DNA from 2 places in the Teredinibacter franksiae genome. Region 1 is predicted to be linked to the other one. Evidence: riboswitches for the same ligand, from Rfam matches in the RefSeq annotation. Region 1 holds a riboswitch; the other holds the start of a gene.

Evidence for each region. A riboswitch is a leader RNA that binds a small molecule or an ion and turns the genes downstream of it on or off. The one in region 1 is predicted to bind cyclic di-GMP.
Region 2: linked by a shared signal. The riboswitch ahead of H5336_RS16395 (cyclic di-GMP phosphodiesterase) and the one ahead of H5336_RS09580 (hypothetical protein) in region 1 are both predicted to bind cyclic di-GMP.

What each region holds. Positions count from the first base shown of each region.
Region 1 is NZ_JACJUV010000001.1:2,307,842-2,316,812, forward strand. Features, by position in the region: gene H5336_RS09560 (TonB family protein) at 1-394, shown strand, start outside; gene H5336_RS09565 (DUF502 domain-containing protein) at 456-1,136, shown strand; gene H5336_RS09570 (putative glycoside hydrolase) at 1,229-1,882, shown strand; gene H5336_RS09575 (gluconate 5-dehydrogenase) at 1,983-2,795, opposite strand; gene H5336_RS09580 (hypothetical protein) at 3,011-3,526, opposite strand; cyclic di-GMP riboswitch class I at 3,627-3,718, opposite strand; gene H5336_RS09585 (MFS transporter) at 3,876-5,063, opposite strand; gene H5336_RS09590 (aminoacyl-tRNA deacylase and HDOD domain-containing protein) at 5,416-6,801, opposite strand; gene recG (ATP-dependent DNA helicase RecG) at 6,982-8,971, opposite strand, start outside.
Region 2 is NZ_JACJUV010000001.1:3,914,020-3,922,990, forward strand. Features, by position in the region: gene H5336_RS16385 (DUF748 domain-containing protein) at 1-1,929, shown strand, start outside; gene H5336_RS16390 (response regulator) at 2,201-2,614, shown strand; gene H5336_RS16395 (cyclic di-GMP phosphodiesterase) at 2,950-4,239, opposite strand; cyclic di-GMP riboswitch class I at 4,344-4,428, opposite strand; gene H5336_RS16400 (hypothetical protein) at 4,735-5,628, opposite strand; gene H5336_RS16405 (transporter substrate-binding domain-containing protein) at 5,719-6,588, opposite strand; gene H5336_RS16410 (glycosyl hydrolase 53 family protein) at 7,000-8,484, shown strand; gene H5336_RS16415 (sensor domain-containing diguanylate cyclase) at 8,804-8,971, shown strand, end outside.

The sequences.
Region 1 (8,971 bases):
TGCCGCTACGCCAAACACAACAGAAGCACAGCAAACTACCGACAAATCCCGAGCCACTAAAGCAGAAGAAGCGTCATTTACCCTGAGCGAAGAAACTTTGCAGGCGCAACAGGAATACTACGTTCAGCTCAGCAACCAGATTTTAAAGTATCAAGCTCTGCCACGGCAGGCTTTTCAGCGACGCCTAGAAGGCGATGTGCGCGTATTGATAAAAATTCATCGCGACGGAAAATTAAAATCACTGGAGCTGGCACACGATTCAAAACACAAGCTGTTGAACCAACAGGCCCTCGACGCCGTTGCCGAAGCGGCCCCATTTCCACCTATTCCCGCCAGTCTGTCCGGTGAAGAGTTCGCCTTTAGCGTACCGATGAATTATCGTTTACCTTATTAACGGCATTACTATTCAGCCGAATATCGGGTTACTATCGTTATTTTAGTAAGGAGCAGACGCAATGCCCCAACATCCGGCGCCGGGTATATTTTCCGGTTTAAGTAAAACGTTTTTCGCTGGGCTTCTGGCGGCGCTGCCGCTAGCCATTACCGTGGTCATTATTATCTGGTTTGGGGAAATGGTGCATCGCCACCTAGGCCCAGAAAGTTTTGTCGGCAGCCTGTTTGGCTCCATTGGCCTACAATTTGTTACCACCGAAATCACCGCCTATGCCATAGGCGTTGGTAGCGTACTATTACTGATTTACCTGCTAGGTATTACCGTTCAACTGGGTTTAAAGAGTCACTTTCGATTTTTAACCAGCGGTATAATCAACCGTGTTCCCTTGGTACGTACCATCTACCAAACCCTGTCAAAATTTATTACCATTTTTGAAGCTCAGGATCAGGCCGAGTTTAAGAGCATGTCGGCGGTTATGTGTTTTTTTGGCGGTGACCGCAATGGCACGGCGGTACTTGCGCTACTCACCAGCCCACAAGCCGTGGACTTTAAGGGCCAAGGCTACTACGCCATTATGATTCCAACTGCACCGGTTCCGTTTGGCGGCGCCATTCTCTATGTACCCGTAGACTGGGTAGAGCAGGTCGACTTCGGTTTTGATGGGTTGTTAAATATTTATATGTCCATGGGCGTGACCTCTGCCGAATATTTTCACAAGGCGACCGAAAATCAAGCAAAATAAACACCCCAGTAACGATCGTACCGTCGGCACTAGCCACTGAAAAACAGTACGTAATACCGTTAGAGCACATTATAAAAAATAGGGGAACCTCCATGCGAGCCACACAGTTACTCATCTCATTCATATTGATTTTGTCCGCCACCAATACAGTGGCAGAAAACAAAGTTAACCCCGATTACGTCTTTTTTAGCAGCGGCGATACACCCGACGGCTGGCACTGGGTTATCTCCGACCCAGGTAACTGGTGGCTGCCGCTAGAAGGCAACACCGGCGAGTCGGATAAACGCAAGGTTAAAATGGAACCCACAACCTTTCGCAACGAAGGCGATGCGGTGAAAGTCACTTGGAACAAAAAACAGATTTGGGGTAGCGTAGCCATCACCGGGCGCACAACCGATCTTTCAAAATATGCAGAGCTTTCCATGGTCGTCAAGCTACATAAAAAGCCGCGCAGCCTGGTAAAAATCAGCCTTAACTGTGGAAAAGACTGCAATGCAGAATTCCCTCTCACCCCCGCACTGAAAAACGCTCCCTTAAACCAGTGGTTTGCACTTCCCGTTGCGCTCAATTGTTTTTCGGCCAAAGGGGCCGATTTATCGAAGGTACAAACGCCATTGAATATTGGCACCGATGGTAAGTTGGAGCTATCCATCGCCGACGTAAAGATTTTGCCACTAAAAGAAGGCGAAAAAGGTTGTGTGGTAACCGAGGAAGAAGGTGCTACGAAAAAAGAACAGGAAAAATAGCATGCTCGCTCATGTGCAAACGCCAGTAAACGAGTTTGGCAGACACTCCAAATAAAAAAACGGCCGCTATTGCGGCCGTATAGACATTACAAAATAATATTCAAGCTTTTTCCGCTGGCAAATCGTTTTCACCCTTCACGTAGCCAAAGTTCGCCAGAATACCACCATCAACGTACAACACCTGACCATTCACAAACTCCGCCGCCTGCGAAGAAAGAAATAGAGCTGCGTTCGCAATATCCACAGGCTCACCCCAACGGGCAGCCGGTGTACGGGTCATAATCAGATCATTAAACGGGTGGCCATTCTCACGAATAGGCGCCGTTTGCTCCGTGGCAATGTAGCCAGGCCCAATACCATTTACCTGTAAACCGTATTTCGCCCATTCGCAGCACATATTCTGTGTAAGTAACTTTAAACCACCTTTCGCCGACGCATACGCCGAAACCGAACTGCGGCCATAAACGCTCATCATCGAGCACATATTGATTATCTTGCCTGCACGCTTTTCTATCATTTTGGGCGCAACGCGCTTAGACATGATCAGCGGCGAAACCAGATCCACGTCGATCACCTGACGAAAATCAGCCACATCCATTTCCAAAATAGGCGTTCGCTTAATGATGCCAGCGTTGTTAACGAGGATATCTATATCGCCAACATTTTTTTCAATTTCGGAAATGCCCTTATCTACCGCAGCTTCATCGGTAACATCAAACACCAGTGTGTAGATGTCGATACCTTCTTTTGCATAGGTTTCTTTTGCTGAATCAAGTCTTTCTTGTGAGATATCGTTGACACAAATTTTGGCGCCAGCCTTCCCTAAAACCTTGCCAATTGCATAGCCAATACCGTGGGTACCGCCGGTAACCAAGGCAACTTTGCCTGTGAGATCAAAAAGTTCGTTAATCATAAATGTGTCATCCACTGCAGACGTAAACGGTTAAGGCATAATAGCCGATAAAACTGGAGCCATTCTAGAAATTGGCCGACTAACCTTCAATTTGGTTAGATCTATTTGTGGAGTTTATTTGATTTAGGCCCAATACCAAAGGAGATAAAAGCTAAATTCACCCCTAACAACCAAGAACGAGACACTAACTAGCGCTCAAGGGCTGAAGATAGGGATCAACTGGTGAACAATTTGACCGCACGGCTCATCAATGAGTCACGTTTTGGCCCAAACGTTCGATAGTGATCAACCATGTAATGCGTGGGGTCAACAAAACAGTGAACACTCACTTCACTGTATATCTGCGGGTTACCTACATGGGCTAACATAAAGACTTTGTAGAGGTTTTTATTTGCTTCCCAGTGGGTAGAATGATAGTCCACATATGACATAACTAGCTGCTCACTGAAGCGTTTGGAGGTTTTCGCTGCGCAAATATCAGTGGCGTCCAGCATACCGAACGGAATCTGGGTGTAATCACGATTGGCGTCAAAGTACTTACCGGGGCTTTCCTTGTCATAGTTCTGACCCCACCAGTAAAACACCGAAGCGCACAGTAACGACACCAAAACCCCGGCAACCAACCGAATACCCGGCACCTGCCAGGGCGAGATTCCCTCTTCTACAATAAAAAGTCGCTGGTGAAGTTTCTGAGCGTGGTATTGAACGAAATCGGCAAACACCATATACATATTAAAATTCTCATTAGAGTGAATGGCGCAATACGCCAAAAATCTTGAGAATTTTAGGGAATGCCTACCCGTAGCTCTCGCGATCGATGTGTTCAGTTCTCTCAGCAACCGTTCGACCCACCTGCTGCTAATCAGCAGGGTCGGGCACTGGCTTTGCGCCCCCGCGTTCCCACGGGTTTGCCTTTTTGTGAGCCGGAACTTAACCGCCTCGCTACATTAGACTTTAGGACACCTCCATTAATGGCTTAGAGCTCAAATTCAATGTGTCGTACAACAATGCTTAAGCACATTATCCAGAAGTTACAGACAAGTCGTCAATTTCAAACATGTGTTTATCTAGACGAATTGTTTATAGTTGCACCGGTTTCGATTCCATACGCCTGCTTATAACAAAAAGCATCGCCATTGCGATAAAACAAACAACAGCATTCACAGCAAAAAGATGACGATAACCATAATTTTCAGCCAGTAACACAATGGCAATACTGCCCATTACCCCGCCAAGATTGATACTCTGAAAAAACAGTGTTGACGACGAGCTAGCGACCCCCAACTTACGCTGATAGAACCACGTAATACCCACGCCCGAAATAAATCCAATAAAAATAGCATTTAAAATTTGTAGGGCATAAATATGCCACAACGCTGTGGCTTGCCAAAGCCCAAGATTGAGTAAAAACGCCGCAAAGGCTGCCACCTTAATAAGCGACATTAATCGAAACCGTAATGTTAACCAACCAGCAAGAAACAGCATAGGAATCTCCAGCCCAGCGGCCAAGCCAAACACCCAGCCGGCGCCAAAACTGTCTACGGCTAATTGCTGTTGTAGGTACAAGGGTAACACCACCAAAAAAACCTGGTTAGCTGAAAACAGTAACGAAAAAGCAATCACGGTTATATAAATAGACCGCGTATGTGTTTGTGGCTCAGGAAACTCCCGAATCTCCACGGCCTTAACGGTATTAGGAAGAAAATAAAGTGCGACAAGCGCAACCACAAAATACAGCACACCTGCTGTGGCATAATGCTGACCAAAGTCGAGCAGTTTAAGCGAGGCAAACGCCAATGGCGGGCCCAACATCCAGGCTAGCGCAATAAACGCGCACAAACTGTAATTAAAAACGCGCGCTTGCTTTTCGGAAACAGCCTTTGCGGAAAACTCCTTAGCAATTTCAAATATTTGTCCGACAGCCACAAACGCCAGACTGTAAAGTGTAACGGATATTAATAATACCAGAGCGTAACTACGTGCAATGGCAAAACCAAAACACGCCAACCCACCCAACATCATCGCTGCTGAAATTAATTTTCGTCGATCCTCTATTTTGTCTGTCCAAAACGCAACGGCCTGTCCTTGTAAAAAAATACTTAACGAAGTGCAAACAAAAAATAAACCAATCAAAATTGGCCGAACGTAGAGTTCATTAGCGAGAAAAACGCTAAGGGTAGGAATAACAAGCGCGTATAAACCGCCGATTAGCATCGATGTTATATAAATGGCCAACACTGGAATCGACGTTAAAGATAGTTTTTCCACTAGACACAACCAAAGCCACTATTCGTTGTGCTATCTTACGCTGACGCCTGTGAAGCTAAGCTCAATAGGTAGCTGATGGTTCAACCACTAGCACGGGATCGGATGTCGTCCTTCGTGCTATTTTACAAATAGCTCGACACTCGGGGCTTTACCCCAACTACCCGATCGGCGGCATCGGCATAACAGCCCCTAAGCCCACCGGTTAAATTGTGGCTTCTTGCAAGTGATTACGGCCAAGATCTGTGTAGCTAGAAATTTACGTGGAATTTTACACGAAAAATTTTTCGCCAGGCATGCCAAAAAGCGCCAAGCTTGACGGAGAATACGAGTACTAGTTAAAAGTTACGGAGGATTACCCCCGCATTTTTTCAGCAATGGCATCAAGATCATCGCCTGATTCCAGCAGGTTGCCTATGGTAACCTTTGCGGTTTCAGGGTCGAGCTTTAAGTCAGTAAATAATTGGAGAGGCACCGGTCGAACCAAGTTATCACCGAAACCCGCTTGCCCCAACATCGTTTGTGCAACATGCACCAACTTGGCATAAACGCCAAACTCGCCTTGAAATGTGGGGTTATGCTGCTGACTCAAGGCCACGACAATTTCCTGCGGCATATTCCAGTTATCCATCAACCACGAAGCTACCTGATTGCCGGTAACACCCAGCATGTGTGATTCAATAGCCGCACGATTTACATGCGGGTTAGCTTTTGCCATTTTTTCAATATTAGTGAAGTAGGGTGGAAAAACCTCAGCCATAATAAGGTAACCAAAATTATTGAGTAACCCCGACAGATAGGCCATACCAAACCCTGGGCGATTTTCACGGTCAATACTGGTTACCAGCCCTTCCACTGCAGCAGCGGTATACACAGCGCCGCGCCAGTATTTAGCAATATGCAGCGGCGACAGGGTACGCATAGACATCGTTTTACCTAACGCTAAACCAAGCGCAAGGTTTAGCACCATATCGAAGCCAAGTACCCGTACGATGGCATCGTGCACCGATTTAATTTTTCCCGGTGCAGAGTAATAGGGTGATGCCGCCCAGCTCACTACCTGCGCTGCGAGGCTAGGGTCAATTTCAACAATATTCGCAAGGTCGTTGATATCGGCATTCGGGTCGGCGCGAAGTTTTATAATACGTTGTGCCGTTTCAGGCAGCGGGGGCAACTCCAAGGTTTCGTCAAGGCGCTGCTTAATCCGCTTTTGGGTAAAGCGTTTTACGGAATCGAAAATCTGCCCTTCATCGCTGCTTGGGTCGCCCGCCAAGTCTGGTACTCGCACCGAGCATTTTACCGGGTCGGAAGATTTTATAATGGTGCGAAATTCCTGCTGACTGATTTCCAGCATATCGCTTCCACCACCGGCATCCAGCCACAAAGTTTTCACCTTTAGTAACGACTCATCGACCAATGTTGGCATACCCTGCCAACGCGGCACCGCCGGTACGCCCGTAAGGTCATGCTCCTGCATCAAAGGTTTAATTTCTTCTATATTTACACCCTCAAAATGACGACCGGTAATTTGTTGCAGTGCTTCTAGGTCGACCATAGTGCCTCCCGGCAGTAGCACCTGCACCCGCCCCTGACTGTCTTGTAAAAGGACAGACTGAACAAGACTTGCCTGTTGCTTAGAGTGAACAAGCGCAATATTCGTCATACGTTCATCCATTTGGGCAATGCTGTAATTAACTTTCTGCGTATCTAACAGCTCTTGGATACTGGTGGGTAGGGGCACTGGCATTCTCCTGCGGTTGTCGCCGACCTATTGCCGACCTATTCCAAATCCGGGAATGGGCCATATAAAACAATAAAACCTATAAGTGTATTTTTTAATATAGACCGGGGCTGGCCTTTTTCTAGTGACGAAGGGAAAGTTTTGGCGTCGAATCAAGCTGAATGAGAAATGATAGAGAAATTATACCTGTGCATACACCTTTCGCTCACCTACCCAACGTTTTACCAGCTTTTCGGTTATACCCGGCTGGCTGCCCAAAAGTTGCTCTCCCAGAGCATTAACGCGCTCTATTAAGTGTTCGTCGCGTAGTAGGTTAGCCACTCGGTACTGGGCCTCACCGGTTTGGCGCGTGCCCAGCAGTTCTCCAGGCCCACGTTGCTGTAAATCTCGCTCGGCCACAACAAAGCCATCATTTGTTTCACGCAATACCTGCAGGCGCTCACGGGCCTGCTCCGACAACTTGGCGCCATAGAGCAGTACACAGTGACTAGCCACCGACCCGCGACCAACACGACCGCGTAATTGATGTAATTGCGCCAAGCCCAAGCGCTCAGGGTTTTCAATAATCATCAAGCTGGCATTGGGGACATCTACCCCCACCTCGATCACGGTAGTAGCAACCAGTAGCTGTAGCTCTGCCTGCTTAAAACCTGCCATAACCGCTTCTTTTTCTTTGGCCTTTAATCGGCCATGGACAAGCCCAATAGCGAGATTAGGCAGGGCTTCACGCAGTAGCACCGCGGTTTCCTCAGCATTTGCGGCAGCCAAGGTTTCTGAATCTTCCACAAGGGTGCACACCCAGTACACTTGCCTCCCCTCGCCACTGGCTACCCGTATACGCTCAATCACTTGAGCCCTGCGTGACTGACTCACCAGTACGGTATTCACCGGCGTGCGCCCCGGAGGCAGCTCATCGATAATGCTGTAATCCAATTCAGCATAGGCTGTCATAGCCAAGGTACGAGGAATGGGCGTGGCCGTCATAACCAACTGGTGAGCAATTGCATTGGGGCGTGATTTTTGTCGCAGGCTCAAGCGCTGATGCACACCGAAGCGGTGCTGTTCGTCGATAATGGCCAACCCCAAGCTGTGAAACTCAACATCATCCTGAAATAGCGCATGGGTACCCACCACCACTCGGGCTTCACCACTAGCGATACGCGTTAGGGCATCGCGCCTTTTCGCCACCGTTAGCTTTCCAACCAACCACTCCACCGTAAAGCCCAAATGCTCCAACCAACCGGAAAAATTATGGAAATGTTGCTCCGCCAAAATTTCCGTAGGCGCAACAACCGCGACCTGATAACCACAACCGGCACCGGCCAGTGCCGTCAAGGCAGCCACAAGGGTTTTACCCGAGCCTACATCCCCCTGCACCATGCGCAACATCGGTTTGCCAGCCACTAAATCGGTTTGGATTTCAGCCACTACCCGCTGCTGGGCAGCTGTTAACTGGAAGGACAGTTGTTGCAGAAATTGGGTTTTCAATGCGGCATCAAGCTTCAGCACCGGCGCCTGCTCAATGGCGGCCAACTCATGGATTTTACGTCGCGCTAAAAAGTGCGCGAGTAACTCCTCAAATGCCAAGCGCTGTTGGCTAGGGTGCAAGCCTTCGAGTAACGCTGGCACGGGCGCGCCCTTAGGCGGCTGGTGCACATAAGTCAGCGCCTGACTTAAGGATTCACAACCAAACTCATCGTTAATGCCTACCGGTAAATATTCGTCCGGCGGCGATTGGTTAATAACCGCCACCGCCTGTTCAACTATGCCGCGCATACGCTGCTGGGAAATACCGTCGGTTAACCCATATATGGGCGTTAGGGTTTGGTCCACGGGCTCGGGGTTACGTTCATCAATAAATTCATATTCAGGATGATAAAACTCCAGCCCTGAACTACCCAAACGTGGCTCGCCATAACCGCGCACAAGCGCACCAGGTTGGAATTTGTCTTTCTGGTAGCCGCTAAAATGATAAAAGCGTAAACAGGTTACACCCGTATTGTCTTCCACATGCACAACCAAGCTACGCTTGCGCCCAAACGTTACCTGCGCACGCAAGACATTGCCCTGAATCATAACCGAGGTGTTAGTTTGTAAATGCCCGATAGGTGTAATACGCGTGCGATCAAGATAACGAATGGGTAAATGGAAGAGTAAATCCTGCAGGGTT
Region 2 (8,971 bases), 1.6 Mb from region 1:
TTTTTGGTTGTCAATCAGGGGCAGCCGCATCGCCTCCATATTGATAATTTGGAAATTGCTCGCAGTTTATACCGTGGGCAGGTATTTAGCTCCTCACTCGCCTTTAGTGGGCAGTTAGATGGCGCCGAGCTTGCTGTAAAGACTGACGTTTCTGTTGACCAAGGGGTAAAGTCTATTGAGCTAGATTTATCCGTTGACAACCTGCAACCTAATAGTGTGCTTTATCTGCTTCCCGATTCGATTAAAGCGCTCGCGGCAAAGGCAAAGGTGAAATTGAATACTTCGCTCAGTCTGACAGAAGACGCGCTGAGGGTTGAGCAGGCTAGTGTGAATATAACGGTCAACGATGGCCAATTCGCCGACGAATTGTTGGACTTGGGCCTGACTGAGCTGAATTTCTCCATAGAGAACCTGCAGGCGAACATGAACCTGCAAGGTGATATTTCCGATATGGCTACCGATCTGCAGCTACAGCTTACCGACCTTGCGGTAGATGCGCAGGGGTCGGGTGACAAATTACTGGGTTTGAATCAGTTTAATTCAGGCGTGATAAAATTACGAATGGAGGATGGTGTAATTATTGCTCAGTCACCGGAGGTGGTATTTGAAAAAATTGTACTATCAACCGTTAGCCACGAGCAGGAATTACCACCACTGTTTTCAGCGGAGCAGTTACGTATATCGGAATTGGAAGCGTCTGCTCAGTCGTTACAAATTGCGAGTATTGAATTGGGTGCTTCTGTTGCAAATGTACATATTGCCGAAAGTGGCGAGTTAGTGACGTTGTTCGACACGGCAATATTCTCTGCTGATCAGGCAAGTGAAGAAACCACAGAAAACAAAGCCGACGTCGTTGAAGTGGTCTCTGCGCCTGAACAGCCTGCGGAACATCCACAGCAGCTTGCCATTCGCCTTGGCGAATTTAAACTGGCAGATCCGTTCAAAATATTGGTAGACGATAAAAGCCATGAACATCGTTTTAGTAAAACATTTGAGCTGACGAAGGCGGAAATAAACAATATTGATACTTCATTCCCCGATCAGCAATCGAACTATATGCTGGAAGTGAGGGATGCAGAATACTTTCGGTCTCACTTATCGGGTTGGGTGAAGCCTTTTACGCCCAAGCTGAATCTTGTTTCGGAGGGCGAACTGCGTGAATTCCCGTTGTACGAGGTGGCGCCCTATTTACGCGACGCGCTAGGCTTTGAAGTTGAACGTGGGCAGCTGGACGTGGATTTAAAGGCTACCGTCACCGAAGATGAGTTAAATAGCAGCGCTAAGATACTGTTACGAGGGGCGAGCTTTAAAGGCAGCCAAAAAAGTACAGACGAGAGTAATCTTATTGGCCAGACGGCCATTCCGTTAAATGTTGCATTGGATATGCTCAAGGATAGTAAGGGCAATATTAAACTTAAAATACCCATAAAAGGCGATGTGAATGACCCAAGCTTTGATGCGAGCCACGTGGTGGGTATGGTTATTCGAAAAGTCGCCATGGCGCAGGCGAAAAGTTACTTAATGACTATGTTCGTGCCCTATAGTGAGGTGGTGTCTGTGGCCATGGCGGCAGGCTCGGCTGCGCTAAAAATTCGATTTGAAGATTTGTCCTACGCACCAGAGCAAACCCTGCCCGCTGAACAGCAGAATGTTTTTCTTCAACAGCTAGGGCTACTGATGACCGACAAAAAAAACCTAGTGGTAAGCGTATGCGGTATTGCAACACCGGAAGACATATTGCTTGCACCGGGAGCAACGCTTACTCCAGAGCAGTATACGCAGGCAATTGCAGTGGCTGATGCGCGAGCAAAAGCCATTAAAGCTAGGTTGATTAAAGATGTTGGCGTTGAATCTCAGCGTTTACATTTGTGTTCACCAAAAGTGGACTACAAGAAAACAGCTGTGCCACGCGTAGAGTTTAAAACCTGATAAGCATCCCTTTGGGGGGCTACCCCCCCCCCTTCCATCAAATAGTATTCCGATGAAAACCGCTTATTATCGACTTCGGTCGGCGCCTATAGTGTCAGTGTTGGCGGTAAGCCGTGATAGTTGAGGCAGAATTGCCGCTTTGTCGATCACATGTTTCCCAAGGTATTCTCCGGTCATGCTAAAAGCGCGCTGGCTTAGTATGTCCGTTTATCTGGCAGCAGCTCAACAAGCAGGCTAAAAACTTGGATTTTGGACAAAAAAATCGCGCTGCGTGATAAAGCCAGTTTTAACAGCGAATTGCATTTGTGTAACTTTCTTGGGGAGGACTACTGGTTGCAGTGTTCCTTTATCCAAACGGGAGACGTGGACGGTTGCGCGTGTATTATCGACATTTCCGATAGTCACGCCGAAGCGGAAAAATCGCGAGAATCTGCACGTTTTTTTATGCACATGCAGGATCAATTGCAAGACCTCTTCTACTACAAAGACAGCAACTCCCGCTTCCAAGGCGGTAGAGAAAAACAAACAGGAAGATTTCGATTTTATTCTGATGGATGTGCAAATGCCAGAGCTGGACGGTTTTCAAGCAACGCAGTTAATTAGAGAGCAATTGAGGGGAAGAAGCCAGCCGAAAATAATTGCGTTAACAGCCGCTGCAATGTGTCCGATCACAAACGGGCCTTAGAGGTGGGTATGGATTACTTCGTGACTAAACCGTTTACCTTAGAAACAATGAAAAGTGTGCTTTTGCGCGATATTGCTCAAGACGAATAGTTACAGTCATATTTTGCCTAGGTTTTTCATCGCTTGTAGTGTTGAGGGCGCGGTCACGCAAACCTTATTCCAGTGTTGTCCTACTTGGGAACGAAGCTAGCTTTCCGCTGCGCAGTACGCCTTACACCTTACGCTAACGCTTGCCAGATCGTACAGAGAAGAAAAAATCAATTATTAGAGATATCTGTCAGATAAATGAATCGATAACATAGTATTTTTTCGGGGCATCTTAAATGGTACTTGTGACTAGAATAGTGTGTCAATAAGTGACTTTATAGAGGTGCCATTTTTAAACATCCAGTGGTGGGCGTTCTCCAGAAGACCGCGCGGAATCGTGCTGGAAGGGATGCCCTTTCGAATAAAAGTATGCTCAATACTTTTGGTATATGACAGATCTAAAACAGTGTATTTTTGTATAACCTCGCCCTGTGAGTTAATGATAGGTATAACGCTGACGCGAAATTTATTTTTATGGTTTTTTGCAATAATAACGCCAAGCTGGCCGTCGCTAATCTCCACTAGTGTTCCGGTTGGGTATAGGCCTATCGCTCTTATAAATTCTTCAACTAGAGTTTCTTCAAATAGAACGCCTTTAAATTTATTTATAAAAAAAATGGCGTGCGCTGGGGATATCGCCCGTGTCATATGGTAAGGGTTAACCAGCAACTCAAATGCTTCAGTTATCCCGCATACTTGAGATAAAAACGGAATAGTATTTTCACGGATACCATCGGGGTACCCTGTTCCATCGATTCTCTCGCAGTAAGACTCTAGGGTTTCATAGATGTTGCTGTCGCTGATTTTTAGTTGTTTAAGTTGATACAGTGTTTCCTGTAAATGTTTTTTGTATTCGAACGAACACTTAAATGGGCTGTAACCACCAAGCGCTTTTTCGGGTATGGCACTTTTCCCAATGCCCGTCATTAATAATGCACCACAAAGATGAGTGATGGAATATCGGTTTAGGCCTAGCTGTCGACCTACAATTGCCCCCCAGACAGAAAGGCGCATGGTATGCATGTGAATGGGTTGCCGATTTTTCTTTACTCGACATAACCAGGCTAATGCGTCGGGGTTGCGAATAACGCTTTCTACAATTTGAGTGGCTGAATCTAAGAGCTGCACAACATTTGCGCTTCTACACCGTAAAGTATGCTCGCAGAGATGGTACACCTTACGTTCCAAATCGTTCATGATGTCGGTACAGGCATTCAGCTCTTTTTGCTGGGGAGTGCTAATGCTGTATTTTTCGACACAGTGTTTTTTCCAGGCGGGTTTCGTTGATTGTACTGATTTTTTCGTGGATATGGCCTGCGTGGGGCTGTGGGTATCTACGGATTTTTCCGCAGAACGCTGTCGAGCAAGATCGATATAAACGCGCTGGCAATAGCTTGCCAACCGTTGAATATCTTTTGAGGATTCAATTCTAATACCCTGTAAAGGGAAGCTGGTTAATTCCCATGGCACGTCCAGACGGGAAACATACATTCCAGGTTTTAGCTCGCTTATAGGTATTTCTCGTTCTTCCAGTTCCAATGTTCACCCTTCCGCTTCGGATTTAATGGCAGAAAAACTGTGTGGCTAAAGTGGGGGACGAGGAAAAACCAGTAGAGACGGACAATAGTAAAATATTCGTGCCATCTGGTAACCCCGCTGCCCTAGAACTAATCCTTAGACCGGTAGCTTTGCGTGTTGCTCTTTCGAAGCAACTTGCCTTTTGCAGTTAACAATATACGTTAAAAAATAACACAAAATGACTAAATGTGAAGTGCGTCATAACGTTTCCGGAATGGGTTTCAATTTTTACAAAAAATAACGGAAATATAAGATAGTGAATTAAAACAGGTGGTTAGGCATTTTTTTTGAGTTTTTTTGTAATCTGCCGGCCGCTATTGGTTATAAAGATACCAGTCTTAGTTGAAATCTGTACAAGGACCTAAAAATAAAATCAACGTTATTTTGGCGCGTTATTTCAACCGACAAGACAGGAGGCGTCATTTTGTTTGTTGAGTTATAGAACCCAATTTTCGGTTATAGATGAGGGTCTGTCGATCCTGGCCAGCCGTAGAACCACAAATTTGGGTCGGCAAAGGCGGGGTGCTTGAATAAATCCTGGGGGCTGATGGTGGTGAATATCTGGCGTTTATCAACGTCTCTTTTCATCTGTTTTACATCGTGAAAATTGGCGAATATTTTGTCGAAAATGCCATTGTGATGGATTCTCCATATGCCCGTTCTCATGCGCTTGGTAAGCCGCTCTTCGTGAGGTGATACAAAAATGTAAAGTGGTTGAAACAATAGAAGCATTTTTGTCTCTTCAACGATTATGTTCGGGTGACTTAGCGCTATTTTTTTTGCGTCTCGACGAGCCTCGTAAATTGCTTTTGGGTAGTAGTCATAGCGCGCGTGGTTCAGCATGTCATAGAAACGTTTAACACTGGTATCACTGTATATTTGGAAGCCTAGGGAGCGCATGCGGATGCCCGAGCTCCAGGAGTAATCTTGCCCAGCACTCAGTTTTTTGAGGGATGCAATACTGTCTATCTTGCTAAATAGCGCTTTGCTATTTTTGTGGACTAAAAAAATTCTGAAGCCGAGAGTACCCTTGCGAAGGGGGAAATAAATGGGTGTTACCTGATTTTCCCATTCGGTTCGGGTAGGTGCTGGCGCTACGTTTATCAAGTTGCCGCTGGCCAATTCCTTGAGTAGGCGTGCGCGAGGCATAAAGCGTGGGTGGTGGCTTACCTCATACTCGCCGAAGTCGGCGACGGTTGCTTCCAATGCGGCCCTAATTGCGGTCAGTTCAAATTGGTATGCAAGGGGGTCTGAGCTGCCCATTACGTTGGGTAGGCGTATGAGATCCTTTGCGCTTGCTATGGAGGTATACCAAAGCACAAATAAAATGAGTAATAGTCTAACGAACAACACGTGCTCCTAGATCCATGTCCGTGAGTGGAAGTACAGTGAGCTTGGTTCTTTCTTATTATTGTAACGGGTGCTCATTGTCTCGACTGCCTACAAGTCTCCAATATCGAGCCAAAGGGCTTTTTCATCTACGGGTGTGCCTGGAGGCAGATAGGGGTTGTCTATGGAAAGTATAATACGGCCCACCGCATTGGCGTTTTTTAAAGCATCCATTACTTGGTCACTGTAAAAGAAGTAATCGTCAAAATTTTTGTCGGCAATTGCCATCTTCAGTCCGTTTTCCAAAGCGTGCGCCAGTTGCGTATTTTGGTTACTGACAAAAAAGTAGGTGGGCAGCTTGTAGGCCAGTAATAAGTTGCTCTCAACGGCGAGGGGGATGCCTGGGTTTGATTTAATTTCGGCCCAAGGTTCCTGTAGCCCTCGTGGAAATGCATCAAATTCTCCTGCGTTTAGCTTGCCAAATAGCGCTTCATAGGTGGGTGACAGCACTACGTTGAATCCAGCGTTCTCCAGAATAGTTACGTCTGGCCACCCTTTACCTTGTCCGAGGCGGATGTTTTTCAGCGCGTCTATACTGTGAACCGAATCAAATTTTTGTTGTTGATCTGGGCTGATCAAAAGTAAGCGCATACCCAGTAGCCCTTTGTACAGAGGAATACGAATGGGCCGTAGTTGTTTTTCTAGTTGTTTGGAGGTGCCCGACCACATAATAGAAATCTCTCCCTGCTCAATGGCGTTAACCATTTGGCTGCGATCAAGGTCGGTATAGTTAGCGCGCGAGTTTACTTCAAACTGAACGTCTAGGTCTGAATAGCTTAGCGCCAGCTCCACCAGGCCTTCCATGTACTTTTCTTTTTCTCCTTCAAAGGGGAAGTGACGAATGGTGAGGGTTTCAGCAGCGGTGGGTAAAACACTGAGTTGTAAAAATACAAAGAAAACATACTGCCGATATAAAGCCATTCCGTTATTGCCTCGCCGCACACGTGGGATCTCGTTAAATGGAGTTACTTTCACTCTAGCCCAGATGCGGCGTCTGCAGGTTCCAAAACGCGTTTTTGGCATTATTTTAGTTTTTGGCGGGTAATTGAGGCATTCATCTTGCCAGGCCGTGAGGAATGGGAGGTGGTTGCTGAATCTGCCGCCACAGATAAGTAGGGTAAAAAATAATCTGATACGTTTACCTATTATCTTTAAAATAATGGTTATATACTCGGCAAAACCTGGCAGGTAAACGTTTACCTTTTTTTACTGATGTAACCCAATAATTATAAATGTTACAGCTGTTTCTTTTACGGGTTTCTAAACCACGATGTGATCTCTAGCTGGCTGCGATAGCAGGCTGGCGTATAACCATAATTTGAGGATACATGTATGCTCCGAACAGCTTACTTTAAGACAATAGCCGTTCTAGTTACCGCAATTCTGAGTTTTGCGATTGCTTTCCAAGCTCACGCGTTTACGAAGGGTGCGGATGTCAGTTGGCTAACCGAAATGGAGGCCAATGGTTACCGCTTTTACGACGATAACGGCACTGAACGCGATCTCTTTGAGATTCTAAAAGAACACGGTATGGACTCCATTCGTCTGCGGGTTTGGGTTAACCCAAACGGAGGCTGGAGCGGGATAAGCGATACCATTGCCAAAGCTCAGCGCGCCAAGGCTGCGGGAATGCGTATTTTAATCGACTTCCACTACAGCGACTCTTGGGCCGATCCAGGGCAGCAGACTAAGCCAGCGGCTTGGGCGAATTTGTCTATGGAAGATCTAATGTCACAAGTATGGTGGCATACACGCGATTCGCTTACGGCCATTAAAAACGCCGGTATTACCCCAGAGTGGGTACAGGTGGGTAATGAAACTAACAACGGCATGCTTTGGGACGATGGCCGGGCGTCGGTCAACATGCAAAATTACGCCTGGCTCACTAACAGCGGCTATGAGGCGGTAAAAGAGGTGTTCCCTAATGCTCAGGTTGTGGTGCACTTAGCGAACTGCCACGACAACGCCAACTTCCGTTGGATATTTGATGGCTTGACCAATAATGGTGGCAAATTCGATATTATTGGCGCTTCCTCGTACCCCATGCATTCTGGCCTAGATTGGCAAACAGCAAACAATAATTGCCTATCAAACCTCAACGATATGGTGTCGCGCTACGACCGTGACGTTATGGTTGTCGAGCTGGGTGTTCCCTGGGATCAGCCCGATGCACAAGACGTTGTTGCCGACGTTATCAGTAAAGTTCGTGCCGTAAATAATGGTCGTGGTCTGGGGGTGTTTTATTGGGAGCCTCAGGGGCAAAACTTTAGTGGTTATACCCTGGGCACCTGGAACCCCAACACCGGTCGCCCAACAGCGGCGCTGGATGCATTTCTTGAAGGTGCCAGTGGCGGTGGTGGCTCAGATTCCTCAGGCGGCACTGGCCTAAGTGAAGGCCGATACGCGATTATCTCTCGATTCAGCGGTAAAGCCCTTGATGTGGAAGGTAATAGCACTAGCGACGGAGCCAACCTGGTTCAGTGGAGTTATGGTGGAGGCGCTAACCAACAGTTTGATATTGCCAGTCTTGGTGATGGCACATTCTCTATTCGTCCCGCGCATAGCGGCAAGTCGTTAGATGTGTACGGCTTCAGTACCGAAAATGGGGGCGATATTCGTCAGTGGAGCTACCTTAACGGCGTTAATCAACGCTGGCGTATTGAAGCGGTGGAAGACGGCTATTACAAAATTGTGTCTGTACACAGTGGAAAAGCACTGGACGTATACGCTTGGGATTCTAACAATGGCGCCAATATCGCCCAGTGGGATGATCTTGGTGGCACTAACCAACAGTGGCAGTTCCGGCGTATCGACTAAATACGTCTAGGGGTGGGCCTCGTGCTCGCCCCTTTTTGTGTTACTTTCCAGAGCGGCCTAGTCAAAATGTTGTAGTTAACGTGTTCTTTTGTTCTTTCGTACTTTGGATCGGGTCTAAAACGCATAAAAACGGACTAAAAGGCTATTATTTCGACGTACTCTGGCGGTATCCGCGCTAGACTTAGGGCACACTTTTTCCCAATTCCAGCCCATGACCCAGGAGAGCGAAAGCTGCCCAACTAACCTGCACGAGTTCCCCTCATCGCATAGTCAGGGCACCAACCCCACACCCAAACTGCGTAAATTTCGCAGTCTGCAAATGATCGCGATCGCGATCGCGTGTGCCTGGCTTGTTGGCGGCAGTTTGTTCAGTAGTCAATTTATTGCTCATAAGCTCAATCAGCGATTACAAGCGAGTCAGCAACAGCTCGATAGCGAAGTGGGTTATTTGGTTCGTGTGTTTGAGCAGAACCTTCATCAGGCTGAA